Regions from separate parts of the Mesorhizobium sp. M0772 genome, predicted to be linked through region 1. Evidence: predicted binding sites of a transcription regulator. Region 1 holds the regulator's gene; each other region holds the start of a gene.

Region 1 (10,461 bases):
GGGCAGACCCGATGGCTGGACGTGGCCGGGGCACGAAGGAAGGCGAAGGCGCCGAGGCAAGCGTCAGCGAACGCTCGCTGTTTGCCGATAGTCCCTATGCCGAGCCGCTGCCCCTCGCGCTGCCTGAGCCGCATCCCGGCGTCGCGCCTGCGCTGCCCGGTCACGCGTTGCCGGCGCAAGTCACAGCGCCCGGATCTATCGCCCGTCTGCGCAGACGGCTTCGCCGTCCGTCATGGCCCGCGCTCCGCCGCAGCCTTGCCGTGGCCGCCAACACGGAGCTCGACCGGGGCGTCGCCTTCCTGCTGGTGCCGGTTTTCCTGGCGGCCGGCGTCATCATTTATTTCTCGCTGGCCGGCGAGCCCGGCTTTGCGCAGCCAATCGCCATTGTGGTGCTGGCGACATGTTGCGCTGTCGCCACGCGACCTCGGCCGAGGACGCATCTGTTCTGCATGGCCGCGATGCTGTGCGCGCTCGGCGTCGTCGCCGCCAAAGTCGAGACCTGGCGCGCCGGAACGCAGATGCTCGGCTCCGAGATCCAGACACGGCTGACCGGCCGCGTCGTCAGTCTCGAACAGATGGAAAGCGGCCGCATCAGGCTGACGCTCGATGTGGTTTCGACCGCTTACCCCGAGCTGCGCTACGCCCCGGAGCGGGTCAGGCTCTCGGCGCGGACCGTTCCCGCCGATATGACCGCCGGCTCCCTGATCACCGGCTATGCCAGGCTGTTGCCGCCGACCGGTCCGGTGCGGCCGGAGAGCTACGATTTCTCCTTCGACAGCTATTTCACCGGTATCGGCGGCAGCGGCTTCTTTCTCGGCAATCCGAAAACCATTGCTACGCAGGGACCGCCGCCGCTGACCGCGCGGCTCTCCTCGGCAATCGAGAACGCGCGCGAAAACATTGCCGACCATATCAGGGGCAAAATCGGCGGCGCCGAAGGCGAGATTGCCGCGGCGTTGATTGTCGGGGTGCGCGCCGGCATCCCGGACGAGGTCAACGAAGCGATGCGGCGCACCGGCATCTACCACATCATCTCCATCTCCGGCCTGCACATGGCGCTGGTTGCCGGCACCATCATGGCGTTGCTGCGTGGCGCCTTTGCGCTGTTTCCCGATTTCTCTTCGCGCCGCCCAGTCAAGAAATATGCAGCAGTGGCAGCACTCGTCTCCATCGCCGCCTATCTCGTCATTTCAGGCGTCGTGGTTGCCGCCGAGCGCAGCTTCATCATGCTGGCGGTCATGCTTGTCGCCGTGCTGTTTGATCGCGCCGCACTCACCATGCGCAATCTGGCGATCTCCGCCATTGCCGTCATCCTGGTGTCGCCGCACGAGGTGGTCGGTCCCAGCTTCCAGATGTCGTTTGCCGCCACCGCCGCCCTTGTCGGCGCCTATGCCGGCTGGGCCGATTACCGCGCCGACAAGGTGAGAACGCCGCCGGCAAAGCGCTCCTTCGTCGGCTTCCTGTCGCGAAAATTCGCGCTGGCCATGGGCGGCCTCGCCATGACCTCGATCATTGCCGGCAGTGCAACCTTGCTGTTCGCCATCTGGCATTTTCAGCGTGTGTCGCCGCTCAGCCTGATCGCCAATCTGGCCGTGATGCCGATTGTTTCGTTGATCGTCATGCCTTTTGCCGTGCTCAGCGCACTGGCGATGCCGTTCGGCGCCGACGGGCCGTTCCTCTATGTGATGGGCAAGGGTCTGATGGCGATGATCGCTATATCGGCCTGGATTTCCGAGCGCTCGCCGGTCGACGCCGTCGGGCTGATCTCCATCCGCTCGGTGCTGCTGGTGACGGTCGCCCTCGTCATCGCCACCATGGCCACCACCTGGCTCAGGTTGGCGGCCGTGCCTTTCGCGCTGGCCGGCCTGTTGACGGTGCCGCAGGTGCTTACGCCCGACGTGCTCATATCCGAGGATGCGCATCTGGTGGCCATGCCGATCGGTGGCGGCGAACTCGCCCTCAACCGCGAACGCTCCAACGAATTCACCACGGACAATTGGAAACGGGCGCTGCGGGCCGAAACCATTATCCCACCTGAGATTTTCGAGTCAACAGATACGCGGTTCGATCTCGATCCGCTCGATCTGCCGCCCGGCTCGCCCTTCTATTGCACCGGCGATCTCTGTATCGCCCGGCACCCTTCCGGAGCCATTGTAGCGCTTGCGAAAGACCGCAAGACGGCGCGGCCGGCCTGTGCCTTCGCGAGCCTGATCGTCATCGATGACGCCACCGCCTACAATCCGTGCCGCGACCCGCTGGTGCTGGTCGTGACGAAGAAACAGCTGGCCCGCGACGGCAGCGCCGCCGTCTTCTTCGATCCGCAATCGGCAGCTGCAGCGCCAACCATCCGCTTCGCCGTCGACAAGCCGTATCGCCCCTGGCACGAGCAACGCCGCTTCTCCCGCGAAGCGCGCGGCCTGCCGCCTTACAACCAGCGTGAAAAGTACAAACCCAAGCCGGCTCAGTAGCGCCGGATCAATCCGACAAGCTTGCCCTGCACCTTCACCCTGTCCGGTCCAAAAATGCGGGTCTCGTAGGCCGGGTTGGCGGCTTCCAGGGCGATCGAGGCGCCCTTGCGGCGGAAGCGTTTCAGGGTCGCTTCCTCATCGTCGACCAACGCCACCACGATCTCGCCGGGGCTGGCTGTGTCGGCATTGCGGATGATGACCGTGTCGCCATCGAAAATGCCGGCCTCGATCATCGAATCGCCCTTGACCTCGAGCGCGTAGTGTTCGCCGCCCATGATCATATCGGGCGGCACCGAGATCGAATGGGTCTGATGCTGGATGGCGTCGATCGGCACGCCGGCGGCGATGCGTCCCATAACCGGGATTGAAATCGCGGAAACGGCATCGTCATTGCCGGCCGACATCGAACGCGACGGCGAGCCCGGCTTGATCTGGCGGCCGAGACCGCCTTGGCCCAACGCGCCTTGTCCTTGGCCGCCTTGCCCTTGGCCGGTTTGACCAAGACTGCCCTGAATGACGCTCGGCGAAAACTTCCTCGCCGCATTGAGGCCTGGTGCGATCGAGTCGGGCAGCCGCAGCACTTCCAGCGCGCGCGCCCGGTTCGGCAGCCGGCGAATGAAACCGCGCTCCTCAAGCGCCGTGATCAGGCGGTGGATGCCGGACTTGGAGGCGAGGTCGAGCGCTTCCTTCATCTCGTCGAAGGACGGCGGGATTCCGCTCTCCTTCAGGCGTTCATGGATGAACATCAGAAGCTCATGTTGTTTGCGCGTCAGCATCGCGGCCCCCAAGGGTTCTGAAACCAGAATCAGAAAAAACAAACCCAGAACAAACACTATCTGTTCCAGTTGTGTTCCGCAACCTTTTAAAGTTTAATGAATGTGTTGACGTTTTGTTCAGCGTAACGTTCGGCGCTGCGAGCGCCGCCTGCGCCCAGTTGCCAGCAACGGGGTGAAACGAAGACCAAGTGCCCTGCGTCGTCGGCTACGATCGCCGCTTCCTTTTCGGACGGGGCTGCGCAGCATCCGCGCGGGGTTCTCTCTGGGCATAGACCCGCAGCGTGTAGCCGATGTGAGCGGTCATCAGAGTTTTCGCACGGTCGACGTCGCGATCGAGGGCCGCTTCCATCAGGGCGGTATGGTGTTCGATCGCCACGGCGTCGCGCAGGGCCGCCACGGCCTTCCGGTGTCCGTCCGTGCGGCCGGCGGCGGCGCGCAGCGTCGGGGCCAGACCCAGAAAGCGGTGATGGCGATGCAATTGGTCGGAAATCGTTGCATTGAAGCGCAGCAGCCAGCTGGATGTCGCGGCACTGAGCAGCGCCGCATGGAAGGCATCGTGTTTTTCGTACCACGCGTCGACCGCATCATCCGATGGATCGTCGAGAACAGACCCGCACCGTGAGAGACGATAGTGGGCGGCAACGACCGCGTCTTCCCACTCACGGTCGCCCTTCTCGATCGATTCCACCAGCAGGGGCAGTTCGACCACCAGCCGCGCACGCGCCAAATCCTCGAGCTCCGCCCGAGAGACGGGAGCGACCGCAAACCCGCGGTTGCTGATGGCGGTCACAAGCCGTTCCGCCTCCAGCCGCGACAGCGCCTCGCGCAACGGCGTCCAGCCGATGCCGTAGGTGTTGCGCAGCGTGCTCAGCTTCAACGGCGCGGCAGGCGCCAGCCGGGTCGCAAGAATATCGCGCCTGAGCAGGCGATAGGCCACTTCCGTCTTCGAGGTCTGCTCGTCATCCAGCATCGTGATCCATCAGACATAAACGCTCGGGCGGATCATTATATATCAAAGCCTTTCAATGGGTGAATTATATATAATGTTTGACAGTTCAAGGGCGACCACTCAAGATCGCCGGCATGTTTGGGCGGCAGGCTCCGCCGCGCGCGTTTGTCCATGGAGGGGCGCCGGATCATGAGCACGACACCCGATCTCGCTACAATCGAAGCAATGGATGCCGCCGATCCGCTGCGCTCCATGCGTGAACGCTTTGTCTTGCCGCAAGGCGTGATTTATCTCGACGGCAATTCCCTGGGCGCCGCGTCAGCGGTCGTCTTCAGCGAACTGCAGCAGGCCGCCACGCAGGAATGGGCGCACGACCTCATTCGCGCCTGGAACACCGCCGGCTGGTTCAACATGCCGGTGGAACTCGGAGATCAGCTCGGGCGACTGATCGGCGCGGCTGATGGGCAGACGGTGGTCTGCGACACAACCTCGATCAACATCTACAAGCTGCTGCACGCAGCGCTCGGCATGCGGCCGGATCGGTCGGTCATCGTTGCCGAGGGCGACAGTTTCCCGACCGACCTCTACATGGCCGAAGGCGTCGCCTCGACCCGGCCGGGAACGCGGCTGCGGCTGGAGGGCGTCGACGCGGCCGCAGTCGAGGAGCTGATCGACGACAGCGTTGCCGTCATCCTGGTCAACCACGTCAACTACAAATCCGGCCAGTTGCGCGACATGGCGGCGCTGACGCGCAAGGCACATGACGCCGGCGCGCTGATCATCTGGGATCTCTGCCACACGGCCGGCGCCTTGCCGGTCGAACTTGACCGTGCCAATGCCGATTTCGCCGTCGGCTGCACCTACAAATACCTCAATGGCGGCCCGGGCTCGCCAGCCTTCATCTACGCGGCCGAGCGCCACCATGACGATGCCCACCAGCCGCTCAGCGGCTGGTGGGGCCATGCGCGGCCCTTTGCCTTCGAGCAGGGCTTTGCCGTCGGCAGCGGCATTCGCCGCTTCCTGTGCGGAACGCAGCCGGTGCTGTCGATGCGGGCGCTCAAGGGCGCGCTCGATATCTGGAACGACGTCGATATGGCGGCGGTGCGCAGAAAAAGCATCGCGCTGACCGACCTGTTTATCCAGCTCGTCGAAGCCAGATGCGGCGCCTACCGGCTTGAACTGGAAAGTCCTCGCGACGGCAGCCAGCGCGGCAGCCAGGTGTCGTTCCTCCATCCGCATGGCTATCAGGTGATGCGCGCGCTGATCGAGCGCGGCGTGATCGGCGATTTCCGGGCGCCGTCGACCATCCGTTTCGGCTTCACGCCGCTCTATGTCGGATATGGCGATGTCTGGCAAGCGGTCGAAGTCCTGGAGGATATTCTGCGCACCGGCGCCTGGCAGGACGCCCGCTTCGCGGTGAAGACCGCGGTTACGTGAGAAACCAGAGCAATTTCAGGAAAAGTGTGAAGCGGTTTTCCGTCCGAAATTGCGTCAATCAAAGAGCTAGAGCATTTCGCCGTTTCCGTTAAACGGTGAAATGCTCTAGAGCCGGGTGCGGACCGTCCAGAGCTCCGGAAACAGCACGACCTCCAGCATCTTCTTCAGATAGGAGGCGCCTGAGGTGCCGCCGGTGCCGCGCTTCAAGCCGATGATGCGCTCGACCGTTGTGACGTGGTTGAAGCGCCAGCGGCGGAAGTAATCCTCGAAGTCGACCAGCTTCTCGGCCAGTTCGTAGAGCATCCAGTAGCGCTGCGGGTCGCGGTAGACGGTTTGCCAGGCAGCCAGCACGTCTTCGTTCTCACCGCGCGTCTCGCGCCAGTCCGTGCGCCCGGCATCGGCGCCGATGTCGAAGCCATTGCGCGCCAAAAGCAGAAGCGCCTCGTCGTACAGCGACGGCGTGGCCAGGATCGCTTCCAGCCTGTCCGTAAGATCGCGCCGGTGCTTGTGCGGCCCGAGCATGGCTAGGTTGCGGTTGCCGGCCATGAACTCGATGGCGCGGTACTGCCAGGACTGGAAGCCCGAGGATTGGCCGAGCGCGTCGCGAAACTCGGTGTATTCGCTGGGCGTCATCGTGCGCAGCACGTCCCAGGCATTGTTGAGCTGCTCGAAGATGCGCGCGACACGCGACAGCATCTTGAAGCTCGGTTCGAGGCGGTCGGCGCGGATCGAGCTGATCGCGGCGCGGATCTCGTGGAGGGCCAGTTTCATCCACAATTCGGATGTCTGATGCTGGATGATGAACAGCATCTCGTCATGGGCAGAAGACAGCGGCGCCTGCGCATCGAGCACCTTGTCCAGCTGCAGATAGTCGCTGTAGGACATCCGCTCCTTGAACGACATCTGCGCGCCATCGGACGCCGGATCGTGCGGCTTAATCAATTGATCTTCTCCGCGCGCAACCGGAAGCGCTGGATCTTGCCGGTCTGGGTTTTGGGCAAGGCGTCGATGAACTTCACCGAACGCGGATATTTGTAGGGCGCGATCGTTGCCTTGACGTGGTCCTGCAGGCGTTTGACGGTCAATGCGTCCGGCGAAACACCTTGCACAAGCACGATATGCGCCTCGACGATCTGGCCGCGTTCACCGTCCTCGGCGCCGGTCACCGCGCATTCGGCGACGTCGGGATGCGAGAGCAGCGCCGCTTCGACCTCGGGGCCGGCGATGTTGTAGCCGGCGCTGACGATCATGTCGTCGGAACGCGCGGCGAAGTGGAAGAAGCCATCCTCGTCCTGCGTGAACGTATCGCCGGTGAGATTCCAGCCGTCGCGGACATAGTCCTTTTGCCTGGCATCGGCCATGTAGCGGCAGCCGGTCGGGCCGCGCACCGCCAGCCGGCCAGTAGAGCCGCGCGGCAACTCCCGCATCTCGTCATCGACGATGCGTGCCTGATAGCCGCCGACGGGTTTGCCGGTGGAGGCCGGCTTCATGTCGTCGAAGCGGTTGGAGATGAAGATATGCAGCATCTCGGTGGCGCCGATCCCATCGAGGATCGGCTTGCCGGTCTTCCGCGTCCATTCCTCGAAGACAGGCGCCGGCAGCGTCTCGCCCGCCGAAACCGCGACGCGCAGCGAGGACAGGTCAGCGCCTTCATCCATCGCCTTGAGCATGGCGCGATAGGCTGTCGGCGCGGTGAAGGAAATGGTCGCTTTGTAAGTCTCGATGATGTGGATCATGTTGGGCGGCGTCGCCTGTTCCAGCAGCGTCGCCGCGGCGCCGAAACGCAGCGGGAAGATGGCGAGCCCGCCAAGACCGAAGGTAAAGGCAAGGGGCGGGGAACCGACGAAGATGTCGTCGGGCGTCACCTCCAGGATTTCGCGGGCATAGGCGTCGGCGATGATCAGCAGGTCGCGGTGGAAATGCATCGTCGCCTTCGGCACGCCGGTGGTGCCGGAGGTGAAGCCGAGCAGGGCGACATCGTCGCGGCCGGTGTTGACGGCAGTGAAGGTGACCGGCTTGTCGAGGGCGGCGCGGTCGAGTTCCGCGTCATGGTTGGCCGTGCCGTCGAAGCCAATGACCTGCTTGAGATACGCACTGCCCTTGGCGCAGGCGGTCATCTCGTCCATCAGCCTCGTATCGCAAAGTGCGACCGTGATTTCCGCCTTGTCGACGATCTTGGCGAGTTCGCCGGCACGCAACATCGGCATGGTGTTGACGACCACCGCGCCCACCTTGGTGGCGGCCAGCCAGCAGGCGACCATGGCCGGATTGTTGGACGAGCGGATCAGCACCCGGTTGCCCGGCTTGACACCGTAATTCTCGACCAACGCATGGGCGAGCCTGTTGGTCCAGTCGGACAGTTCCTTGTAGGTGCGGCGGCGGCCATTGCCGATCAGCGCGGTGTGGTCGCCGAAGCCTTTTTCGACCAGCCTGTCGGTCAATTCGACGCCGGCATTTATGTGGTCGGGATAGTCGAAGCCGTCGAGCAAAAACTCCGGCCATTGCTCCGGCGGCGGCAGGTTGTCACGCGTGAATGTGTCGATATGCGCTGATGGCCCAAGCATTTTCGGCTGCCCCTGTCTGCCTCGCGCCCATGGCTGAACAAGGCGCAGGATCGCACCAGTCGAAATTTGTTTCAAGCCTAAAATGTTTTTAGGTCGCAGCATTGACGCCGCCCTGTTCGGCGGCCATTCCTGTCGACTGAACTGAAGCCATCCGGGAGGGATGCAGATGCTCGAACATCGTGTTGCCGATTGGGACAATGCCTACGCCAACGGCGACAACATTGCCGGCAGCAATCGCTGGCCGGCCGCGTGGGACACACCGGCACAGGCTTTTCGCGACACAATGTCGGCGTCCGGTCGGGCCAAGCTCGACATCTCCTATGGCGACAGTCCACGCAACAGGCTCGATCTGTTCCTTCCCGATGTCATGCCCAAAGGGCTCGTCGTCTTCATCCATGGCGGTTACTGGAAGGCGTTCGACAACAAGCCATGGTCGCATCTGGCCAACGGCGCGGTTGCCAATGGCTTTGCCGTGGCAATGCCGACTTACACGCTTTGTCCCGACATACGCATTTCCGGCATCGTCAGGGAAATCGCGGCGGCGATCGGCAAAGCGGCGACGATGGTCGGCGGGCCGGTGATCCTGACCGGGCATTCCGCCGGCGGCCATCTCGCCTCCAGGATGGTGACGACAACGACGCCTCTGGCCGCCGATGTGGCCGGCCGCATACGCAATGTCGTCTCGATCTCCGGGGTTCATGATCTGCGGCCGATCATGCGCACGGGGATGAACGCGACACTGGCCATCGATGAAGCGGAAGCACTGGCCGAAAGCCCGGTTCTGCTGCGCCCCATGCAGGGCGCGCGCATCACCTGCTGGGCCGGCGGCGGCGAGCGGGCGGAGTTCCTGCGCCAGAATGCGCTGCTTGCCAACATCTGGATCGGCCTCGGCGCCACGACCAGCACAGTGGTCGAGCCGGACCGGCATCATTTCAGCATCGTCGACGGGCTTGCCGATCCGACACATCCGCTGACGCGGACATTGCTGGCGTAGTAACAAACAGTTTATCTGTTAGATTTAAAGGCTTAAATGCGCGACCTCAGCGCAACATCAGAACGCTGCAAGCAGCGCCTGCTTCTGCCGCCGGAGCGAAGGGCTCGCGCACGATCAGGCCGTTGGCGTCGGCCAGCATTCTCAGCATCGAGGAATCCTGGATGCCAAACGGCGTCGCCACCAATGCGCCGGCTTCTTCCCGGACCACGGCGCGCACATAGTCTTGCCTTAGATCATTGGCCGGCATCGCGGCGCCAAGCTGAGCCTGGCGGATGTCCTGCCGGTGGGGACGGCCGCCGAGCTGCGCCAATAACGGCTTCAGGAACAATTGCGAGCAGACCAGGCTCGCCACCGGATTGCCGGGCAGGCCGATGCACCTGATATCGCCCAGCCGCCCGAACATCAGCGGCTTGCCCGGGCGCATGGCGAGCTTCCAGAAGTCGAGGTTCATGCCTTCGCCAGTCAGCACGTCATGGACGAGATCATGGTCGCCGACCGAGGCGCCGCCGAGCGTGACGATGACGTCGGCTTTCGCATCGACCGCCTTTTTCACCAGCGCCGCGATCACTTCCTTGCGATCGGCCGCTATACCGAGATCGAGCGCGCGAGCGCCGACCGACTGCGCCACAGCAGCGACGCCATAGGCGTTGGACGAGATGATCTGGTCGGGGCCAGGTTCGCTACCCGGTGGCAGCAATTCGTCGCCGGTGGCGATGATGGCGACCAGCGGCCGTTGCACCACGTTCAACCGGGGATGATTGGCCGACGCCGCCAGCGACAATGCAGCCGGATCGAGCACGCGGCCTTTCTCCAGCAGCACGTCGCCTTGGGCAAAATCCAGTCCAAGGCGGCGGATGTTACGGTTCTTCGCCGTCGGTTCGGTGACCTCGATCCGGCCACCGCCGAGATCGCGGACATTCTCCTGGATGACGATGGTGTCTGCGCCTTCCGGCAGCGGCGCGCCGGTGAAGATGCGCACAGCTTCCGCCTTACCTACAGCGCCGTCAAAGCCTCGCCCTGCAGGCGCCTTGCCGATCACCGAAAGCCTCGCCGGGAGGGTCGCCACATCCCGCGCCCGTGCGGCATAGCCGTCCATGGCAGATGCATTGAAAGGCGGCTGGGTACGCAGCGCCACGACCGGCTCCGCCAGCACCCGGCCGGCCGAATCCGCCAGCGCGACGCTTTCACCGGGCAACGCCACAGCGCCGTCGAGTAGGCGTTGAAGCGCCTCGGCGACCGGAACCAGCGCCATTTACGAACCCGCCTTGTAGTC
Region 2 (10,461 bases), on a different contig from region 1:
CGTACCAGCAGATTGAGCCTTCCGGCATCGTTGACGATGTTGCCGGAAAACCGCTTGCGCTCTGCCGCGTCCATCGCCTCGCCGGAGTCGCGCAAGAGTTCGGCCGCGCCCTGGATCGCCGTCAGCGGCGATTTGAGCTCGTGCGAGACATGGGTGGCAAAGGTCTGGATCGAGTCGGAGCGCGCCTGCAGCTTTTCGGCCATGTCGAGAAAGGCCGCGGACAGCTCGGCCATTTCGCGCGTGCCGTGATGGTCGAGCGGCCGGATGGCGTCGCGGTCGCCGGCGGCGATGCGCCTCGTGCGCTCCATCAGCGCGTAGATCGGCCGGCTGACGGTGCGCAGGAACACCAGCGCGATCAGCAGCGTGCCGAACAGCATGGCGATGGCCGCCAGCGTCACCTTGCCGCGTTCGCCATAGAGATGCTTGACGATGTTGTTCGGCGTTCGAGACAGATAGATCACGCCGGCGACGTGGCCGTCGACCGCGATTGGCATGGCGACGAAGACGCGGACCTTGGTGCCCCGGCTGACCGAATAGAGCGGCGGCGGCGGCTGGTCGGGAATTCGTTGCCTGAGCGCGCTGGCATAGTGGCCGGTAAGGGCGGTGCGCACCTCTTCGACATTGGCCAGCGATAGTCCGACCTCATCGCGCCCGGCAATGACGACGCCATGTGGGTCGAGCAGCCGGAAGCCGGCCAAGGTGGTTTTCTGCGTGGTGTCGAGAATGCCGGACAGCCGCGCGCCGATCGCCGCAAAGGCCGGATCGGTGGCGGCAACAATGCCGGCGGGCCGGGTCGGCAGCAAATAGTCGGAGGCGAGATCGAGTGTCGGCTCGATCGGCTGGTAAGGCGTGTCGTCGCCGCGGCTGGCATCGCCGCTGTCAGCCTGCATCGGCACCCCAAGCTTCTCCGGGGCAATGCCGGCGTCACTGATATTCTGTGCATAGATGGCGGCGATGACGGCGCCTTGCGCGATCAGCTCGCCCTCGGTCTGGCGGATCAGCTGGTTTTCATAAAGCCGGAAGAAGAACAGGCCGACCAGCGGCAGCGCCAGCACCATGATGAGGATGGCGAGAACCACCGTGGCCAGCCTTGGCCGCCATTTGGTGCCGATCCATTTGGCGTCGCTCAGGCGCCGCATCGGCCGAGCCGGAAACCGACGCCATGCACGGTTTCGATGGCGTCGAGACAGCCCGCCGCCGCCAGCTTGGCGCGGATGTTGCGGATGTGGCTATCGACGGTACGGTCGGCGACGTGGATGTTGGCGGCATAGGCGCTGGCGACCACCAGGTCGCGGCCCAGCACATGCGCCGGCCGCGCCAGAAATCCCCTGAGGATCGAGAACTCGATCGCCGTCAGCGCCAGCGCCTTGCCGTCGAAACTGGCGCCGTGGCTGGCCGGCACCAGGCTGAGCTTGCCATGCGCAAAGTTCTTGTCACCGGCGGGGTCCGGGGCCACCGGGCGGGCGCGGCGCAGGATAACGTTGACGCGCGCCACCAGCTCGCGCGGGCTGAACGGTTTCGTCACATAGTCGTCGCCGCCCATTTCGAGCCCGAGGATGCGATCGATTTCTTCGTCGCGCGCGGACAGGAACAGAACCGGCACGTCGGAGCGTTGCCTCAGCCGCCGGCAGACTTCCAGCCCGTCCATCTCCGGCATGCCGATGTCGAGCACGACGAGATCGGGCACGCGGCGCTCGATCGCCTGCAGGGCCGCGGCGCCGTCGGACACGGCTTGCGTCTTCATGCCGGCCTTCTCCAGCGCAAAGCAGATGATCTCGCGAATGTGCGGATCGTCGTCGGCGACCAGGATCTGATGCGGCATGGATCTAACGGTCCGGCACTGAACGTTGCAAGGGCTGGGTAGGTGGAGGAAGCACGAGCGGACCTCTCTTGTCGAGAACCTGCACGAGCCTCCAGCCGCGAAAGCTCCAGGCGCGCCACTGCCTCTGCTCGGCGATAGTGTCGTCGATCATCATTTGATCGGCCAGATAGGTGGTTTGGTTTCCGAATTGGTGCATGTAGAGGCGGTCCAGCGCCGGCATGGCGGCAGCGCCAAGCGAGCGCAGATATTCGGTATCGATAGGCGTGCCGTCGCCGGTCATTTCAAGGGAATGGTCGACATTGAAATTGGCGATCGTTGCGGCGAAGTTGATGAAGCAGCAGGCATAAAGCGTCGCCGATAGCGTCGCAAGATTGGCGGACAACAGCCATTCGTTGGATCTTCCGAGCGCGATGCGGGCAATGATCAGCGCAAGCCCTGATGCCACCAACCCCATCCAGACGAAAGCCGCGATGCGCCAGTAGGTCAGCGCATAGACCCCGATATAGAGGTCGAGCCGCAGGATGGAGGAGATGACCAGCACGATGTTCTGCGCCACCCAGGCATAGACCAGCCGGCGGATCAGCGGATCGCTTGACGTTTCGCTGCCCGGCCGCAGCGCCGCCAGCACGAAGCCGGCGGCCAGCAGCGCGGTGGCGATCAGCGGATAGGCGCCGCGATGCGCATAGGCGGCATAGCTCAAGCCGTCGGGAAGGGCGACCCCGCCCCAGAGATAGGCGGCGTCGAGCCCGGTCTGCAGCGCAAACAGGCCGTTGAAGACGATCAGCGCGCGCAGGATCGCGGCCTTGCCGAAGACGACGTCCTCGATCGTAGTGGCGGGTTTGGTCGCAGCCGGTGCGGCCACGGCTGCAGGCGGCGCCAAAGGTGGAAGGCGGCGCAGCAAGCGCGGCAGGCGAGGCCGCAGGAAAGCCCAGACGCCGGCGAGCACGAACAGCCAGAAGACGATCCGCGCCAGCTGGATGAGATCGAGCAGCTTCATCAGGTCGATCAGCGACAGCCAGTATTCGATGACCGGATTTGCGGCGCCGAACGAGAACAGGAACACCGCGCCCAGCGTCACCGGCATCACCCAGACGATGATGGACGCCAGGCGGATGCGGCGGCCGCCAAGCCGGCGCACCGTGCGGCGCCATTGGAAAAAGTCACGGATAAGGCGCAGCGGCGCCGCCACCAGGAACAGCGCGACCTGGCCGGCAATGCGGGCGATGCCGTGCCGTAGCCGCCCGGACAGGGACAGCGCAAACACCACCAGCGCCACGACAGCTATCGCCACCGACAGCGGGCTGACGTTCTCGGCTAGCGGCAGCAGCGCGACGAACAAAGCGGCCGGCTTGAGCCAGGGTCGGGTGGAATTCAGCGCGGCAGGATGCACAGCGACCACCGCGCCGACGATCAGGATGGCAAACAGCAGCACCGTGATCCCGGCGGGCTGGCCGTAAAAGAAAAAATCCGCCAGCGCCACGAGCAGGACGGCGATGCCGAAGCGGCTGGAAAAGCTTGCAAACGATGTCATGCGCGGATTTTCCTGATGGGCTGGGTCCGCTCGGCCGGTGGGCGGATAAAAGGGAGCAGGCTCGCTTCCAGGTAAGGGCGGGCCTCCGTCCGGGGCGGATCCACCAACCACCAGCTTTCGCTGCGCAGGCGATAGGGCAAGGACCAACGGTTTCGCTGTTGCATGCCGCTGTTGTGGTGGCTGCGCATGGATACGGCAGGGCGCAGCGGAGGAGGTTTTCCGCAGAGATGTGCAGTTCTCGTGCAGGACCTGCGCTTCCAGCCGAGGCGCTGCCCGCCATCTTTCCGGACGTTGGCGCTGTCCCAGCCAGGCTCCTTTCCTCTCCCTCCGCGGGCAGGCAAGGGGCAGCGCAAGCTTTCGCGGTTGGCTCGATATCAGGAACCGGTCGCCCGCACTCTTGCCTCACCCGCCCCCACGCGGCATAGATCGGCCATGACAAGCGAACCTTACCGCCCGCGCCGCTCAGTGCTTTACGTCCCCGCCTCCAACGACAAGGCGCTGGCCAAGATCGCAACGCTTGCCTGCGATGCCGTGATCATCGACCTCGAAGACGCCGTCGCGCCCTCAGACAAGATCGCCGCGCGGGACAGATTGGCCGGCATTTTCGCCAGCCGACCGAAACGCCGCTGCGAAATGATCGTGCGCGTCAACGCGCTGTCCAGCGAATGGGGCAACGATGACCTGCTGGCCGCGGCGAAATTCGTTCCCGACGGCATCCTGTTGTCCAAGGTCGCCACGCCTCGTGACATCCTCGAAGTCGGCGACGTGCTCGACGATAATTTTGCCCCCGACAGCGTCAAGCTCTGGGCGATGATCGAGACGCCCAAGGCCATTCTCAACATCGGCGCCATTGCCGAACTCGGCCGCGACCCGGCCTCGCGCCTAGTTTGTTTCGTTGCCGGAACGAACGATCTGGTCAAGGAAACCGGCATTCTGGCGACGCCCGACCGCCGCTATCTTGTGCCCTGGCTGATGCAGATGGTGCTGGCGGCGCGGGCCGGCAGCATCGACATGCTCGACGGCGTCTCCAACGATTTTCGCGACCTCGACGCGTTTGCGCGCGAATGCACGGAAGCCGCTGCCATGGGGTTCGATGGCAAGACGCTGATCCACCCCGCCCAGATCGAAACCACCAACCGCGCCTTTGCGCCCGCGCCCGAAGCTCTCGCCGAGGCGCGCGCGGTGAAGGATGCCTTCGCCTTGCCAGAAAATGCCGGCAAGGGCGTGATTGCTCTGAACGGCAGGATGGTCGAGCGGCTGCATCTGGCGCAGGCCGAGAAATTGCTGGCGAAGGCCGCCGCCATCGGCGCATGATCCGCCCCGAAAAGACGAACTCACGACAGGATCTGACCCATGAGACTTTACCGCTTTTTGTCCGCCCCCGACGATTCAACCTTCTGCCACAAGGTGACCGCGGCGCTGAACAAGGGCTGGCACCTGTACGGCTCGCCGACCTACGCCTACGACAAGAAGACCAAATCGATGCGCTGCGGCCAGGCGGTGGTGAAGGATATCGACGGCCAGGAATACGGGCCGGATACCAAGCTGAGCGACTGGTAGGCTTTGCCAGGCACGGACGCAGGCTGTGTCGAGATTCAGGTCACGCCGAGCCGAGAACAGTGGTTTCCGAGAACCGGAGCGGAGCGTACTTAAAGTACGCGAGCACCGGAAGCGCAGGAAGCTGCCGTTCGCAGGCCGGCTTCACCTGAATATCGGCGCAGCCTCACTCCGCCGCCTCTTCGATTTTCTCCATATCATCATCCGACAGGCCGAAATGGTGGCCGATCTCGTGGATCAGCACGTGGGTGACGATGTCGCCCAGCGTCTCTTCGTTCTCGGCCCAGTAGTCGAGGATGGCGCGGCGGTAGAGGGTGATGCGGTTCGGGCCTTCGCCGGTCTGCGGGTTCCAGCGCTCGGCGATGCCGCGGCCCTCGAACAGGCCGAGCAGGTCGAACGGCGTCTCCAGCGACAGATCGTCCATGATCTCGTCGGTCGGGAATTCGGCGATCATGATGACGATCTCGCCGGTCAGCTTGCGGAAATCGTCGGGCAGATGCGCGTACGCCTCCAGCGCCAGAAACTCCATCTCCTCGATCGAGGGCGAGAGTTCATCGTGCCAGGTGCGGGTCTTGTAGATGCGGGCCATGCTTTGTCCTTTGATCCCGGCATATAGGCTTTCCCTCCGGACTCGGCAAATGGACGGGTACCTGGCCGATGACTGTTTCTTTGCGCCGAATGACTGCGACCAAAGTCCAAGGTTGGCCTCGCCACCTTTGATCAAGGAATAAATTCCTTCTGACTCCGCTTGACTCTTTCGGCACCCTCTGGAATCTATAGGAACATAACAGGAACAATTATGAGAGAAATTGACCGTCATGGCGACATCAGCCGTGGCGCGGGAGACTGTTTTTGCCCTGCGCCGCCAGATCGCGAAGATCGAGGGAACGCTGCCCGAGCGCCTGGCCGTGCCGGCCGGCGAGCGACCTCGTGCGCGTGCTGAGGGCTGTCTCCACGCCGCGCCTGAACCCGATTCCGATGTTACCATCATCCGGCGCGGGCTTGCCGCAGCTTTGCCGGATGCTTTCCTGGCCACCGGCATCGAACGCCTCGATGCGGCCCTCAGCGGCGGCCTTCCGAAAGCTGCCTTGAGCGAAATCCATGGCCTTGAGACCCGCAATGCCGGGGCCGTCGCAGGCTTTGTGCTGTCGCTTGTCAGCCTGATCCTCAAGGGCCAGCCCTTGCCCGTGCTGTGGATCGGCACGTCGGAGATTTTTCGCGAGGCCGGCTTTCCCTATGCCAGGGGATTGCAGGGCATGTTCGGTATCGCACCGGAGCAGTTGCTGTTTTCCGAGGCGCCGAAACTCACCGATGCGCTGTGGGTAGCCGAGGAGGCCGCCAAGATGACGGCGCTCGCCGCAATCATCCTCGAAATCCGTGGCAGCCCGCAGCGGCTCGACCTCACCGCGACGCGCCGGCTGCACGCGCGCGCCCAAAACGCCGGCCGGCCGGTATTCCTGCTGCGCCAGGCCGGCGAAGCCGAGCCGACCGCCGCCCCGGTGCGCCTCATCGTGTCGGTTGCACCAGCGACATCGCGCCGGACGATCGCCGGGCCGCTTGCCGGGTCGATCGGCCACCCTGCCTTCACCGTCAGCATCGGCAAGAGCCGCACCGCTCTGCCTGGACAATTCACACTGGAGTGGAACCCCGATGAACACGCATTCGAAGAAAGAAAGCCCCGCGAAAAACGGCCAGAGAATTCTGTCGCTGTGGTTCCCGCATCTGGCGGCCGAACGGATCCTGCGCCAGCGCCTGGGACGGTCGTGGCGTTCCCGGCCTTCGGATCATTTCCCGCTCGTGATCAGCCATCGCGACCGCAACGCCCAGCGCATATCGGCCCTCGACGAGCGGGCTGAGGCGCTGCATCTGAAGCCTGGCATGGGCATTGCCGACGCCCGTGCCATGCATCCCTCGATCGACATTGTCGAGGCCGATCCGGAGGCCGACCGCCGGCTGCTCGAAGGCCTCGCCGACTGGTGCGACCGCTATACGCCGCTGGTGGCGCTTGACGGCGTCGACGGGCTTTATCTCGACGTCACCGGCTGTACCCACCTGTTCGGCGGCGAGCGCGCCATGCTGGACGACATCCTTGCGCGGTTTTTCCAGCAGGGTTTCGATGTCCGCGCCGGGTTGGCCGCGACGCCGGGTGCAGCCTGGGCGGCAGCGCGCTTTTGCGGCGACCGCATCGTTGTCTCCGGCGAGGAGGAAGCGCTGCTCGCCCCCTTGCCGCTGGCCGCACTGCGCATCGAGGCCGATATCCGCGCCAGCCTGGAAAGCGTCGGTCTGCGCACCGCCGGCGCGGTCATGGCAGCGCCGCGAGCGCCGCTCGCCCGCCGTTTCGGCGCGACCTTGCTGTTGCGTCTTGACCAGGCGCTCGGCCGCCTCGACGAGGCGGTATCGCCGCGCCTGCCGGTGGCCTCGCTTTCGGTCGAACGCCACCTGGCCGAGCCGGTCGTGCTGACCGCCGAGATCGAACGGCTGGTGCTCTTGCTGGCGGTGACGCTGAAGGCCGATCTCGAACGCCGCGGCGAGGGCGCAAGGATGCTGGCGCTGCTGTTGTTTCGCGTCGACGGCGCCGTCAGCCGCATCGCTGTCGGCACCTCGCGTCCGCTGCGCGAACCGAAGCTGATCCAGCGCCTGTTCCATGAGCGGCTGGCCGCGCTCGAACAGGACATCGATGCCGGCTACGGCTTCGACCTGGTTCGGCTTTCGGTGCTGGCGGCCGCCGGCTTCGACATGCAGCAGGCCGATTTGACCGGCGAGGCCGAGGATGACGGCGCCGACATGGCACTCTTTGCCGACCGCATCCGCGCCAGGCTCGGCGACAGTGCGGTGCTGAAACCGGTCGCCCTCGAGAGCCATCTGCCGGAGCGCGCCATCGCCACCATCCCGTTCTCGGAAGCGCCACAACGCAAAACACCGCTCAGGAAGCCGGGCTCGAAAGACGCGCCGCGCGCAACCATCTTCCCGCCGGAACGGCCGATCCGGCTGTTCCGTTCGCCCGAGCCGATCGAGGTGCCGGCCACCGAAATGCCTGAGGGTCCGCCGATGAATTTCCGCTGGCGCCGCGCGCTCTACCGGGTCGCGCGCGCCGAGGGGCCGGAACGCATCGCGCCGGAATGGTGGCGTGAAACGTCAAGCGATCCGCTCACATCGACGCGTGACTATTTCCGGATCGAGGATGCCGACGGCCGCCGCTACTGGCTCTACCGGCAAGGCCTCTATGGCAACCCGCAGGTGCCGCCGCGCTGGTTCATGCATGGGGTCTTCGCATGAACGCGCTGACCGTCATCCCCTATGCGGAATTCGGCATCCAGTCGAACTTCTCCTTCCTGCGCGGCGCCTCCAAGCCGGAGGAGCTGGTGGTGGCGGCCAAATTCCTCGGCTTTTCCTCGATCGGACTGGCAGACCGCAACACGGTGGCCGGCGTCGTGCGCGCCTGGCAGCAGGCCAAGGTCGAGAAGCTCGCCTATCACCCCGGTTGCCGCCTGGTGTTCGGCGACGGCACGCCGGACATTCTCGCCTATCCGCAGAACCGCAAGGGCTGGGGCCATCTCTGCCGCATGCTGACGCAAGCCAATTTGCGCGATGAAAACGAGAAGGGCGCGACCCTTCTCCAGCGCAGCGACCTGCTCGAATGGGGCGACCTGCTGTCGCTGGCGGTGCTGCCGGATCTCTCGGCGAATGCCGACGATCCCCTGGCATTGGTCCGTCAACTGAAAGACCGTTTCGGCGCTAATTTGCGGCTAGGCATGGCGCCGGATTATCGCGGCAATGACCGTTTCCGCATCGAGCAGGCGGCGGGCATGGCGGACATCGTCGGCGTGCCGCTGATGGCGACCAACGACGTGCTTTATCACAGCGCCGAGCGCCGCTCGCTGCAAGATGTGCTCACCGCCATCCGCCTCAATTTGCCGGTCGCCGAGGTCGGGGTGGAGCTGACGGCCAACGCCGAGCGCCATCTGAAGCCGCCGCTGGAAATGGCCCGTCTCTTCCGCCCCCATCCACGGGCGCTGGCCGAGACGCTGCGCTTTGCCGGCGAACTGACCTTCTCGCTCAGCGACCTCCAGTACAATTATCCCGACGAGCCGACGCAATCAGGGCTTGGGCCGCAGGCCGAGCTAGAGCGTCTGGCCAGGGAGGGGGCCGCCACGCGCTATCCGGCGGGCGTCCCCGCTTCCGTCTTGCAGCGCATCAGTGAGGAGCTCGCTCTGATCGAGCGTCTGAATTATGCGCGCTATTTCCTGACCGTTTACGACATCGTCCAGTTCGCCCGCAATGAGGGCATTCTGTGCCAGGGCAGAGGCTCGGCCGCCAACTCGATCGTCTGCTACTGCATCGGCATCACCGAGGTCGGCCCCGAGCGCATCGACACGTTGTTCGAGCGCTTCATTTCCGAGGAACGCAACGAGCCGCCCGACATCGACGTCGACTTCGAGCATGAGCGGCGTGAGGAGGTGATCCAGTACATCTACTCCAAATACAGCGCCAAGCGCACCGCGCTGGCGGCCGCCGTCATCAGCTATCGCGGCCGCTCGGCGCTGCGCGAGGTGGCCAAGGCCATGGGCCTGTCGGACGATGTCCGCATTGCGCTCTCCAGTTCGATCTGGGGCTGGTCGACCTCGGAGCTCGGCGAGAAGGAGGCGCATGCCGGCGGCCTTGACCGCAACGAGACCTCGACCCGTCACGTGATCGCCCACGCCAACGAGATCATGGGCTTTCCCCGGCATCTGTCGCAGCATGTCGGCGGCTTCGTCATTACCCGCGACCGGCTCGACGAGATCGTCCCCATCGTCAAGACGGCGATGGAGGCGCGCAAGATGGTCGAGTGGGATAAGGACGATCTCGACGCGGTGAAGATCCTGAAGGTGGATATTCTAGCGCTTGGCATGCTGACCTGCCTGAAGCGCGCCTTCACCTTGCTCACCGACCATTATCCGAAGGCCCGGGATGATTACGGCCGACCCTATGTGCTGGCCACCCTGCCGCCGGAAGAGAACGACGTGTACGACATGATCTGCCGCGCCGACACGCTCGGCGTCTTCCAGATCGAATCGCGCGCGCAGATGTCGATGCTGCCGCGTCTACGCCCGCGCGAATTCTACGACCTGGTCATCGAGGTGGCGATCGTGCGGCCCGGTCCGATCCAGGGTGATATGGTGCATCCCTATCTGCGCCGCCGGCAGAAAAAGGAAATGCCTGAGTACCCCAAGCCGGAACTGGAAGAAATCCTGGGCAAGACGCTGGGCGTGCCGTTGTTCCAGGAACAGGCGATGAAGATCGCCATCGTCGCCGGCGGCTTCAGGCCGGGCGAGGCGGACGAACTACGCCGTGCCATGGCCACCTTCAAGCGCACCGGCACCATCGGCAATTACCGCCAGCGCATGATCGACGGCATGGTCGGCAAGGGATACACCAAGGACTTCGCCGAGCGCTGCTTCAAGCAGATCGAAGGCTTCGGCGAATACGGCTTTCCCGAAAGCCACGCCGCCTCCTTCGCTTTGCTCGTCTATGCCTCCTGCTGGTTCAAGACCTTTTATCCCGACGTGTT
Region 3 (10,461 bases), on a different contig from region 1:
GACGACGTCAAAGATTTCCGAGGACCAGAAGTTCTACGTCATGCAGCGCGGCATCCCGGAAGAGGAGGCGATCGCGCTGATCGTCAACGGCTTCGTCAAGGATGTCATCCAGCAGCTGCCGATGGAGTTCGCGGTCGAAGCGCAGAAGCTTATCGGCATCAGCCTCGAGGGCTCGGTCGGCTGACCGGACAATATATCCAGGAAAGAAAAAATGCTTGAGATCAAGAACCTGCATGCCCGCATCGTCGATGACGGCACCGAGATCATCCGCGGCCTGAACCTGACGGTGAAAAACGGCGAGGTCGCTGCCATCATGGGTCCGAACGGCTCGGGCAAATCGACGCTGTCCTACATCCTCGCCGGCCGTGAGGACTATGAGGTCACCGAAGGCGACATCCTCTATAACGGCCAGTCGATCCTCGAAATGGATCCGGCCGAGCGCGCCACCGCGGGCATCTTCCTCGCCTTCCAGTATCCGATGGAGATACCTGGCGTCGCGACCATGGAATTCCTGAAAGTGGCGATGAACGAGCAGCGCAAGGCGCGCGGCGAGGAGCCGCTGAAGATCCCGGAATTTTTGAAGCGGGTGAAAGAGGCGGCAGCCTCGCTCTCGATGGAGATGGCGATGCTCAAGCGGCCGCTCAATGTCGGCTTTTCCGGCGGCGAGAAGAAGCGGGCCGAGATCCTGCAGATGAAGCTGCTGGAGCCAAAGCTCTGCGTGCTCGACGAGACCGATTCCGGCCTCGACATCGATGCGCTGAAGATCGTCTCGGACGGCGTCAACGCGCTGCGTTCGGCCGACCGTGCCATCATCGTCATCACCCACTACCAGCGCCTGCTCGAGCACATCGTGCCCGATAGCGTGCACGTCCTATACAAGGGCCAGGTGATCAAGTCCGGCGACAAGTCGCTGGCGCTCGATCTCGAAGCCAATGGCTATGCCGGCGTGATCGGCGAAGCCGCGTGAGACGCCAGAAGGCCATTTTATGCTGAAAGGCGGGGCAAAACTGATGAATATGCATACACAACCCCAGCGCACGCAGGCCGAAACGGCGCTGATCGACGCCTTTGGCGAGCGTCTGTCGTTGCTGCCGGGTGACGGCGCGGTGATGCTGAAGCGCGACGACGCCATTGAGGCAATCAAGCACGGGCTGCCGACGCGGCGCATCGAATCCTGGCATTACACTGACCTGCGCCGGCTGTTGACCGCGGTGCCGGCATTCGATCCGACGGCCGCCGCCAAAACGCTAACGCCCATCGTCGAAGGTTCCGCCGTGCTGGCGGTTCTGAACGGCGTCTCGAGTGCGAAATTCCCCGCGATCGAGGGCGTGACGATCCAGCGCCTGTCGGAAAAGCTGACCGACGGCTCGATTGCACCCGGCCTCGAGCCCTATGGCAGCGATGACGCCATCGGCGCGCTGAACACTGCTTTCGTCGCCGACGGCTATTTCGTCGACATCGCCGATGGCGCAGCACTGGAAAAGCCGATCGAATTGCAGAACCTGCAAGCCGGCGGACAGACCCATGTGCGCTTTCCCGTGCGTGTCGGCGCCGGCGCCAAGGCTGCGATCGTCGAGCGTCAGGCGGGCGAGGGCGCGGCTCTGGCCAGCTCCGTCAGCCAGCTGGTGTTGGGCGAGGGCGCCGAGGTGACCTGGCTGATCATCCAGGAACAGCCGGAAACGGCCACCCATCTGGCGCAGTTCAAGGCGCATCTCGGCAAGAATTCGAAGCTGACGCTGTTCTTCATGAATGCCGGCGGCAAGCTTGTGCGCCAGGAGATCGTGGTGAAGACCACGGGCGAAGGCGCCGATTTCAAATTGCGCGGCATCAACCTTCTGGCCGGCGACACCCACACCGACGTGACCATGGTGCTCGACCATGCCGTGCCGCATACGACATCGACGGAAGTGATCCGCAATGTGGTGACCGGCAAGGCGCGCGGCGTCTTCCAGGGCCGCATCAACGTCCACCAATACGCGCAGAAGACCAACGCCAAGATGGCCTGCAACACGCTGCTTTTGTCGGATGATGGCGAGTTCTCGACCAAGCCGGAGCTGGAAATCTTCGCCGACGACGTCATCTGCGGCCACGGCGCGACCGTTACCGAGATCGACCACAACCATCTGTTCTACCTGATGGCGCGCGGCATCGACGAGAAGAGCGCCCGTGGCCTGCTGGTCAAGGCGTTCGTCGCCGAAGTGATCGAGGAACTGGACGACGAAACCATCGTCGAGGCCCTGGAAACAAGGCTGGACGACTGGTTTGTGGCGCACGGGTAAGCGCCTCTTTCCCTTCTCCCCTTGTGGGGTCCGAAGGACGGGCGAGGCAAGTGACTCGCCCCGGGCGATGGCCGAGCGAAGCTCGGTCGGATGAGGGGTGCGTGACGAAGCGAGGCGGTGCCTCAAGAGAGCTTGTAATGGACCAGAAGATCGAAACCACCCCATACGACGTCGAGGCGATCCGCCGCGACTTCCCGATCCTGTCGCGCGAAGTCTACGGCAAACCGCTGGTCTATCTCGACAATGGCGCCTCGGCGCAGAAGCCGCAGGTGGTGCTGGATACGATCCAGCACGCCTATTCCCAGGAATACGCCAACGTCCATCGCGGCCTGCATTTCCTGTCCAATGCCGCAACCGACGCCTATGAGAAGGCGCGCGAGGCGGTGCGTCGCTTCCTCAACGCGCCAAGCACCGACAACATCGTCTTCACCTCGAACACGACAGCCGCCATCAACACCGTCGCTTACGGCTATGGCATGCCCAATATCGGCGCGGGCGACGAGATCGTGCTGTCGATCATGGAGCACCACTCCAACATCGTGCCGTGGCATTTCATCCGGGAACGGCAGGGCGCCAAGCTGGTCTGGGTGCCGGTCGACGATCTCGGCATCTTCCACATCGAGGAATTCGAAAAGCGCCTGACCGACAAGACCAAGCTCGTCGCCATCACGCATATGTCGAACGCGCTGGGCACGGTAACGCCGATCAAGGAAATCGTGCGCATCGCGCATTCGCGTGGAATTCCCGTACTTGTCGACGGCAGCCAGAGCGCCGTGCACATGCCGATCGACGTGCAGGACCTCGACTGCGATTTCTTCGTCTTCACCGGCCACAAGGTTTACGGGCCGTCCGGCATCGGCGTGCTTTACGGCAAGAAGGATATTCTCTCGGCCATGCGCCCCTTCATGGGCGGAGGCGAAATGATCGAGGAGGTGACTGAAGACATCGTCACCTACAACGAGCCGCCGCACCGCTTCGAGGCCGGCACGCCGCCGATCGTGCAGGCGATCGGGCTCGGTGCAGCATTGGAATATATGGAAAAGGTTGGCCGCGAGCGCATTGCCGCGCATGAGGCCGATCTCAAGACCTATGCGCATGAACGGCTGCGCGCCATCAACTCGCTGCGCATCTTCGGCGACGCGCCGGACAAGGGCGCCATCATTTCCTTCGAATTGCAGGGCATTCATGCCCATGACGTGTCGATGGTGATAGACAGGCAAGGTGTTGCCGTCCGCGCGGGCACCCATTGCGCCCAGCCGCTGTTGAAACGCTTTGGCGTAACCTCCACATGCAGGGCATCGTTCGGCATGTATAATACCAGGGCCGAAGTCGACGCTTTGGCCGATGCGCTGGAAAAAGCGCGCAAGTTCTTCGGGTGACAGGTTCTTTGGATGACGACCATGGATGATGCGAGCCACACCACCGCGCCGGAAGCGGCCGTCAATCCGCTGGTTTCCGCCTCGGCCATTCCCGCCGACGAGCTGGCGCGGCTGACCGACGACATCGTCTCGGCGCTGAAGACGGTCTATGACCCGGAAATACCGGCCGACATCTATGAGCTCGGCCTCATCTACAAGATCGACATCGAGGACAACCGCGCGGTCAAGATCGACATGACGCTGACCGCGCCCGGCTGTCCGGTGGCCGGCGAAATGCCCGGCTGGGTGGAAAACGCCGTCGGCGCCGTCGAAGGCGTCTCCGGCGTCGAGGTCAACATGACCTTCGACCCGCCCTGGTCGCCCGACCGCATGTCGGAAGAGGCGCAGGTGGCGGTGGGCTGGTACTAGGTTGACTGAGGTTGGTGCACTTGCACCAGTGGTAAAACTTCACCATTTTAGGTGAGGAATCATTCGGCAGGCCTTGAACCTGCATGGAATGGAAGAGGAAAAAGAATGGGACGCTTCGCCGTCATCACGATGACCGAAAAGGCCGCCGACCGGGTGCGCGAGATCGTCGCCACGCGCGACAATGCGCATGGCATTCGCCTCGGCATCAAGAAGGGCGGCTGCGCCGGCATGGAATACACGGTCGACCTGGTGACCGAGCCCAATACCAAGGACGACCATATCGAACGCGACGGCGCGCATGTCTATGTCGCGCCCGAGGCTGCCCTTTTCCTGTTCGGCACCGAGATGGATTTCGAGCAGACCACGCTGCGCACCGGCTTCACCTTCCACAACCCGAACCAGAGTTCGGCCTGCGGCTGCGGCGAATCCGTCGAACTGAAGCCCGCCGACCTGAAGGCGCTGGCTGAGGCGCGCGCTTCGGCCTGATCTTCCTTCTCCCCGTTCACGGGGAGGTGAGGAATGGTCCGCGCAGCGGGCGAAAAGCCAATTGCTTGGCTTTTCGAATGACGAACGGCCCGAAGGGCCGGATGAGGGGCAGCGCTGACCATCGGAAGTCGCGCTCCGCGCCTCCCTGCTTACTTCACCCACATCTTCGTCCGCTTGTGCCAGTCGGCGATCGATTCCTCGGGATAGACGTCGAAGACCTTGTCCTTTTTGCCGATCACCGGCTCGACCCAGCTCGCCTTGTATTTCAACATCAGATGCACCTTCTCCGGCGGTTTCGGCAACTCGCTGTCGATTGCCGAGGCGAAGGGGTGGACCAGGTCCGGCCATGTCGGATCGTAGAGCCAGAGCGCCGAACCGCACTTCTTGCAGAAATTGCGCTCGCCCGTCGAAATCTCGCACTTTGGATGCTCGTCGTCCGCGATCTCGGCCTGGTAGACGCCGAGATTGCGCTTGCCCTTGATTTTCAGCGTCTTGTAATCGGCGCCGAGATTGATGGCGAAGCCGCCGCCGCCCTGCTGCTTGCGGCAGATCGAGCAGTAGCACAGCATGAACGGCACCGGCGTGTTGCTCTCCACCTCGAAATGGACGGCATCGCAGCGGCAGGATCCCTTGAGCAGCAGCGGCATGACAGAACTCCGACGGATGGCTCTCAACTTGCCAGCATGGTTTTTGGTTGCAGCCATGGCAAGCCCGGTGACATGATTGCGGCATGGACAATGAACGCATCGAAGAACTGTTCGAAGGCCTCGGCCCGGTCAGTATCCGAAAACTGTTCGGCGGCAAGGGTATCTATTTCGACGGCGTCATCGTCGCCATCGTGCTGCGCGGCGAATTGCTGCTCAAGGCTGACGAGCAAAGCGCGCCCGACTTCGAAGCAGCCGGCTGCAAGCAATGGACCTATACCGGCACCCGCCACGGCAAGCTGGTCGCGATGCCGTACTGGAGCATTCCCGACGACGCGTTTGATGATCCTGACGAGATGAGGGTGTGGGCGCGCCGGGCGTATGAGGCGGGACGAAGGGCGGGGAAGTGAACCGGGACCGCCGCGTTTCTTCCCACCCCCCTCTGTCCTGCCGGACATCTCCCCCGCAAGGGGGAGATCAGTTGTCACATTGGCCTTCGCCAATCACCAACGTTGAAAATGGGAGCCTGCGGCTAAGCTGTTAATCTCCCTCCTTGCGGGGGAGATGGCCGGCAGGCCAGAGGGGGGTGCTGTCCCGCCGACGTAGGCGATCCTACAGCGCCGTCGCAATCCTCGCCGCCAACCGCGCATTGTTCTCGACCAGCGCGATGTTGGTCTTCAAGCTCCGGCCGCCGGTCAGTTCGAGGATTTTGCCCAACAGGAACGGCGTCACCGCCTTTCCGGTCACATTCTGCACTTCCGCCGCCTTCTGCGCGGCCTCGATATAGCCGGCCATCTCGTCGGCCGGGATTTCATCGTCCTGCGGCACCGGGTTGGCGATCAGCATGCCGCCGACCAGGCCAAGTGCCGCCCTGGTCTTGTAGAAATGCGCGATCTCTTCCGGTCTGTGCAGGGTCAGCGGCGCGCGGAACGGCGAATGCCGCGACCAGAAGGCCGGCATCGTCTCGCAGCCATGGCCAATCACCGGCACGCCGCGCGTCTCCAGCACTTCCAGCGTCTTTTCGATGTCGAGGATCGCCTTGGCGCCGGCCGAGACGACGATGACCGGCGTGCGCGCCAACTCGTCGAGATCGGCCGAGATGTCGAAGCTCTTTTCCGCGCCCTTGTGGACGCCGCCAATGCCGCCGGTGGCGAACACCTTTATCCCGACCATGTCAGCGGCGATCATGGTGGCGGCGACCGTGGTGCCGCCGGTGCGGCCTTGCGCCACCGCAAAGCCGAGGTCGGCGCGCGACAGCTTCATGGCATCGCCGGTCATGGCCAGCGACTCGCGCTCGCCGTCGGACAGTCCGATCTTGATGCGGCCGGCGACCACGGCGATCGTCGCCGGCACCGCGCCATTGTCCAGGATGATCTTTTCGACATTGGCGGCCATGGCGCCATTGTCGGGGTAAGGCATGCCATGGGTGATGATGGTGCTTTCCAGCGCCACGACGGGGCGGCCAGCGGCGAGCGCCTCGGCCACGGGCGCGTGGAGGTCGATGAAGGGGCGGGCGCTTTGCGGTGTCATGATGGTCTCCGATCCGGAGATCCGCGCGTCCGCTTGGACGTCGCGCTCCGGCAATGGCAATTGGCCGCCCTCATGCCATTTCCTGCGCGTCGGGCACAAGAGCCAGTGCCTCAGTGAAGGTCGCAATCGTGAAGGCCGGAACCGCGTCGGCGCTTTCAATGGCCAGCGTGGCGGCGGCAACGCCCTCGCGCAATGCCTGGCGCAGGGGCAGGCCGCGCAGCAGGGCAGCGATGGTGGCGCCGGCCAGCGCGTCGCCGGCGCCGGTGACGTCGGCGACTTTTCTCGGCGCCGGCGGCAGGATAGAGAAGGCGCCGGCTTCGTCGAATCCCAGCACCGGGCCGTCGCCCGCCGTCACCACGCCACTGGTGAGGCCGCTGCAGCGCAGTCCGTCGACGGTCTCGCGCTCGGTGGCATTGGCATCGACGCCGGCCAGCACCATGGCCTCGCGCCGGTTCATGAAGACCTGCGCGAGTTCCTTCAGCACCGGTATCAGCCGCACCACCTTGGCCGGCGAAATGGCAATGGCGAACACCGGCTTGCCGGCGGCGAGCCCCACCAGCCGCTCCAGCGCCGTTGATGGCAGATTGGCGTCGCAGAGCACCGCATCGGCCTCGGCGACCACCTCGCGCACCTTGGAGCGGCGGATCTGCTTGGGGAACGCCAAATCGTAGAGCGCCATATCGGCAAAGCCGGTGATCAGCTCGCCGTCGCGATCGATCAGCGCCGTGTAGCTCGGCGTCGTGCGGTCGAGGAAAACCGCCGACAGGTCGGCAATGCCGGAGTCGGCGATGGCGCGCGCAACCGTCTCGGCCGAGGCATCGCCGCCGCGCACCGACAAAAGCGAGGCCGAGACGCCGCGCCGCACCAGGCTGCGCAGCGCGTTGAATACGCCGCCGCCGACATCCTCGCGCATCGTGCCGGGGTTGGACGCCGCGGGCACGTACGTACCCGACACCTGGCCGCGGCGATCGATATGGGCGCCGCCCACCGCCAGTATCTTTGCTGATTTCACCATGCCGGCGATATGACCTTTGTTATTCGAGCCGCACAAGCGCTAGGCTGTGCGACCGAGCTTCGCAGGCGAGCCGGCGATTCGGCCGATCGAAACAGCCGGAGCATCTGGCCCAATGCGGAACGCGTCCGAAAACCAAACCACGAGACAAAAAAAGAACAAATCCGGATAATGATTGTTTTTCAGTTATTTGATCCCTCTTGCCAAACGAGAACAAAAGTAGTACAAAATGGGCAGGGATTACGGATTGTCCGGCCTTCATTGACGACCAAGGGGTGATGTATCATGGCTCAGAATTCTTTGCGGCTTGTAGAGGACAAAGCGGTGGACAAATCAAAGGCTCTGGACGCGGCGCTGTCGCAAATCGAGCGCGCCTTCGGCAAGGGCTCGATCATGCGGCTTGGCGCCAATGAGCAGGTCGTCGAGATCGAAACCGTGCCGACCGGATCGCTGGGCCTCGACATCGCGCTTGGCGTCGGCGGCCTGCCGCGCGGCCGCATTGTCGAGATCTACGGGCCGGAAAGCTCGGGCAAGACGACGCTGGCGCTGCATACGGTGGCGGAAGCCCAGAAGAAAGGCGGCATCTGCGCCTTTGTCGATGCCGAGCATGCGCTCGACCCGGTCTATGCCCGCAAGCTCGGCGTCGACCTCGAAAACCTGCTGATCTCGCAGCCCGACACCGGCGAGCAGGCACTTGAAATCTGCGACACGCTGGTGCGTTCCGGCGCCATCGATGTGCTGGTCGTCGATTCGGTGGCGGCACTGACGCCGCGCGCTGAAATCGAGGGCGAGATGGGCGATTCGCTGCCCGGTCTCCAGGCTCGTCTGATGAGCCAGGCGCTGCGCAAGCTGACCGCCTCGATCTCGCGCTCCAACACCATGGTCATCTTCATCAACCAGATCCGCATGAAGATCGGCGTCATGTTCGGTTCGCCGGAAACCACGACCGGCGGCAACGCGCTGAAATTCTACGCTTCGGTGCGCCTCGACATCCGCCGCATCGGCTCGGTCAAGGACCGCGACGAGGTCGTCGGCAACCAGACCCGCGTCAAGGTGGTCAAGAACAAGCTGGCGCCGCCCTTCAAGGTGGTCGAGTTCGACATCATGTATGGCGAGGGCGTCTCCAAGACCGGCGAACTGGTCGATCTCGGCGTCAAGGCCGGCGTGGTCGAGAAGTCCGGCGCCTGGTTCTCCTACAATTCGCAGCGTCTCGGCCAAGGTCGCGAAAACGCCAAACTGTTCCTGCGCGACAATCCCGACACGGCGCGTGAGATCGAACTTGCGCTGCGGCAGAATGCCGGGCTGATCGCCGAGAAATTTCTTGAAAATGGCGGCCCCGAGCGCGGCGAAAGCGACGACGGCTTCGAGGAAGAATCCGGCGCCATGTAGGGCACGGCCAGAGTTCGGCCATAAAAATCGAGTCTATTATCCGATGCTTAAGTAACCGAGTTCTTTAGTATTGCGTTTCAAACCGCCGGCCTTCGCGCCGGCGGTTTTCGTTTTTGGGCAGCGTGAAGCCGGCTTGGCAGTTGCCGGGATGGCCCAATTCCGTGTTTCTGGACAGGGTGGGGCGTGCCCGCTAAAAGGCCAAGTCAATCTTCTAAAAAGCAGAGACCAGTGTCCGCCGGCCGTGCCGGCGGTTTTCGCGAAAAGGCAGCAGTCATGAGTGGCGTGAACGAGATCCGGTCGACATTCCTCGACTATTTCCGCAAGGAGGGCCACGAGGTCGTGGCCTCGAGCCCGCTGGTGCCGCGCAACGACCCGACGCTGATGTTCACCAATGCCGGCATGGTGCAGTTCAAGAACGTCTTCACCGGCCTGGAGAAGCGGTCCTATTCGCGCGCCACCACCGCGCAGAAAAGCGTGCGCGCCGGCGGCAAGCACAACGACCTCGACAATGTCGGCTACACCGCGCGCCATCTGACCTTCTTCGAAATGCTCGGCAATTTCTCCTTCGGCGACTATTTCAAGGAGCGCGCCATCGAACTGGCCTGGAACCTGATCACCAAGGAGTTCGGGCTGAACAAGGACAAGCTGCTGGTCACCGTCTATCACACCGATGACGAGGCGGCCGGCTTCTGGAAGAAGATCGCCGGTTTCTCCGATGACCGCATCATCCGCATCCCGACCTCCGACAATTTCTGGGCTATGGGCGACACCGGACCGTGCGGGCCGTGCTCGGAAATCTTCATCGACCGTGGCGAGCACATCTGGGGCGGCCCTCCCGGCAGCCCGGAGGAGGACGGCGACCGCTTCCTTGAATTCTGGAACCTGGTGTTCATGCAATATGAGCAGGTCACCAAGGATGAGCGCATCGACCTGCCGCGGCCGTCGATCGACACCGGCATGGGCCTGGAGCGCATGGCCTCCATCCTGCAAGGGGTGGAGAGCGTCTTCGAGACCGACCTGTTCCGTCATCTGATCGATGCGGCCTCGTCAGCGCTCGGGCAGGGCCCGGACAAGGAGACGGTCGCCTCCTTCCGCGTCATTGCCGATCATCTGCGCTCGTCCTCCTTCCTGGTTGCCGACGGCGTGCTGCCGTCGAACGAAGGCCGCGGCTATGTGCTGCGCCGCATCATGCGCCGCGCCATGCGCCATGCGCAGTTGCTCGGCGCCAAGGAGCCGTTGATGTGGAAGCTGGTGCCGGCGCTAGTGCGTGAGATGGGCCAGGCCTATCCCGAACTGCTGCGCGGCGAACAGCTGATTACCGAGACGCTGAAGCT

The links. Region 1 encodes LexA, which represses DNA repair genes until DNA is damaged. Its sites were predicted from a motif close to TGTTCNNNNTGTGTTCNG; they were not measured.
Region 2: the regulator LexA is predicted to act here: its motif matches at 5,689-5,706, upstream of NKI06_RS14075 (ImuA family protein).
Region 3: the regulator LexA is predicted to act here: its motif matches at 7,948-7,965, upstream of recA (recombinase RecA).

Annotation. Positions count from the first base shown of each region.
Region 1 covers NZ_JAMYPB010000019.1:15,597-26,057, forward strand. Annotated here, with positions in the region: gene NKI06_RS14985 (ComEC/Rec2 family competence protein) at 12-2,468, shown strand; gene lexA (transcriptional repressor LexA) at 2,462-3,244, opposite strand; gene NKI06_RS14995 (GntR family transcriptional regulator) at 3,450-4,214, opposite strand; gene kynU (kynureninase) at 4,383-5,630, shown strand; gene kynA (tryptophan 2,3-dioxygenase) at 5,736-6,572, opposite strand; gene NKI06_RS15010 (AMP-binding protein) at 6,569-8,194, opposite strand; gene NKI06_RS15015 (hormone-sensitive lipase) at 8,361-9,188, shown strand; gene NKI06_RS15020 (molybdopterin molybdotransferase MoeA) at 9,235-10,440, opposite strand; gene moaC (cyclic pyranopterin monophosphate synthase MoaC) at 10,441-10,461, opposite strand, start outside.
Region 2 covers NZ_JAMYPB010000017.1:53,837-64,297, reverse strand. Annotated here, with positions in the region: gene NKI06_RS14105 (sensor histidine kinase) at 1-1,139, opposite strand, end outside; gene NKI06_RS14100 (response regulator transcription factor) at 1,127-1,822, opposite strand; gene NKI06_RS14095 (DUF4153 domain-containing protein) at 1,827-3,353, opposite strand; gene NKI06_RS14090 (HpcH/HpaI aldolase/citrate lyase family protein) at 3,786-4,667, shown strand; gene NKI06_RS14085 (DUF1737 domain-containing protein) at 4,707-4,913, shown strand; gene NKI06_RS14080 (metallopeptidase family protein) at 5,077-5,499, opposite strand; gene NKI06_RS14075 (ImuA family protein) at 5,729-6,766, shown strand; gene NKI06_RS14070 (DUF6504 family protein) at 6,708-8,186, shown strand; gene NKI06_RS14065 (error-prone DNA polymerase) at 8,183-10,461, shown strand, end outside.
Region 3 covers NZ_JAMYPB010000002.1:146,559-157,019, reverse strand. Annotated here, with positions in the region: gene sufB (Fe-S cluster assembly protein SufB) at 1-184, shown strand, start outside; gene sufC (Fe-S cluster assembly ATPase SufC) at 212-967, shown strand; gene sufD (Fe-S cluster assembly protein SufD) at 1,011-2,279, shown strand; gene NKI06_RS02220 (cysteine desulfurase) at 2,417-3,658, shown strand; gene NKI06_RS02215 (SUF system Fe-S cluster assembly protein) at 3,680-4,066, shown strand; gene sufA (Fe-S cluster assembly scaffold SufA) at 4,172-4,552, shown strand; gene NKI06_RS02205 (GFA family protein) at 4,702-5,199, opposite strand; gene NKI06_RS02200 (TfoX/Sxy family protein) at 5,283-5,606, shown strand; gene NKI06_RS02195 (pseudouridine-5'-phosphate glycosidase) at 5,809-6,726, opposite strand; gene NKI06_RS02190 (carbohydrate kinase family protein) at 6,797-7,741, opposite strand; gene recA (recombinase RecA) at 8,024-9,127, shown strand; gene alaS (alanine--tRNA ligase) at 9,401-10,461, shown strand, end outside.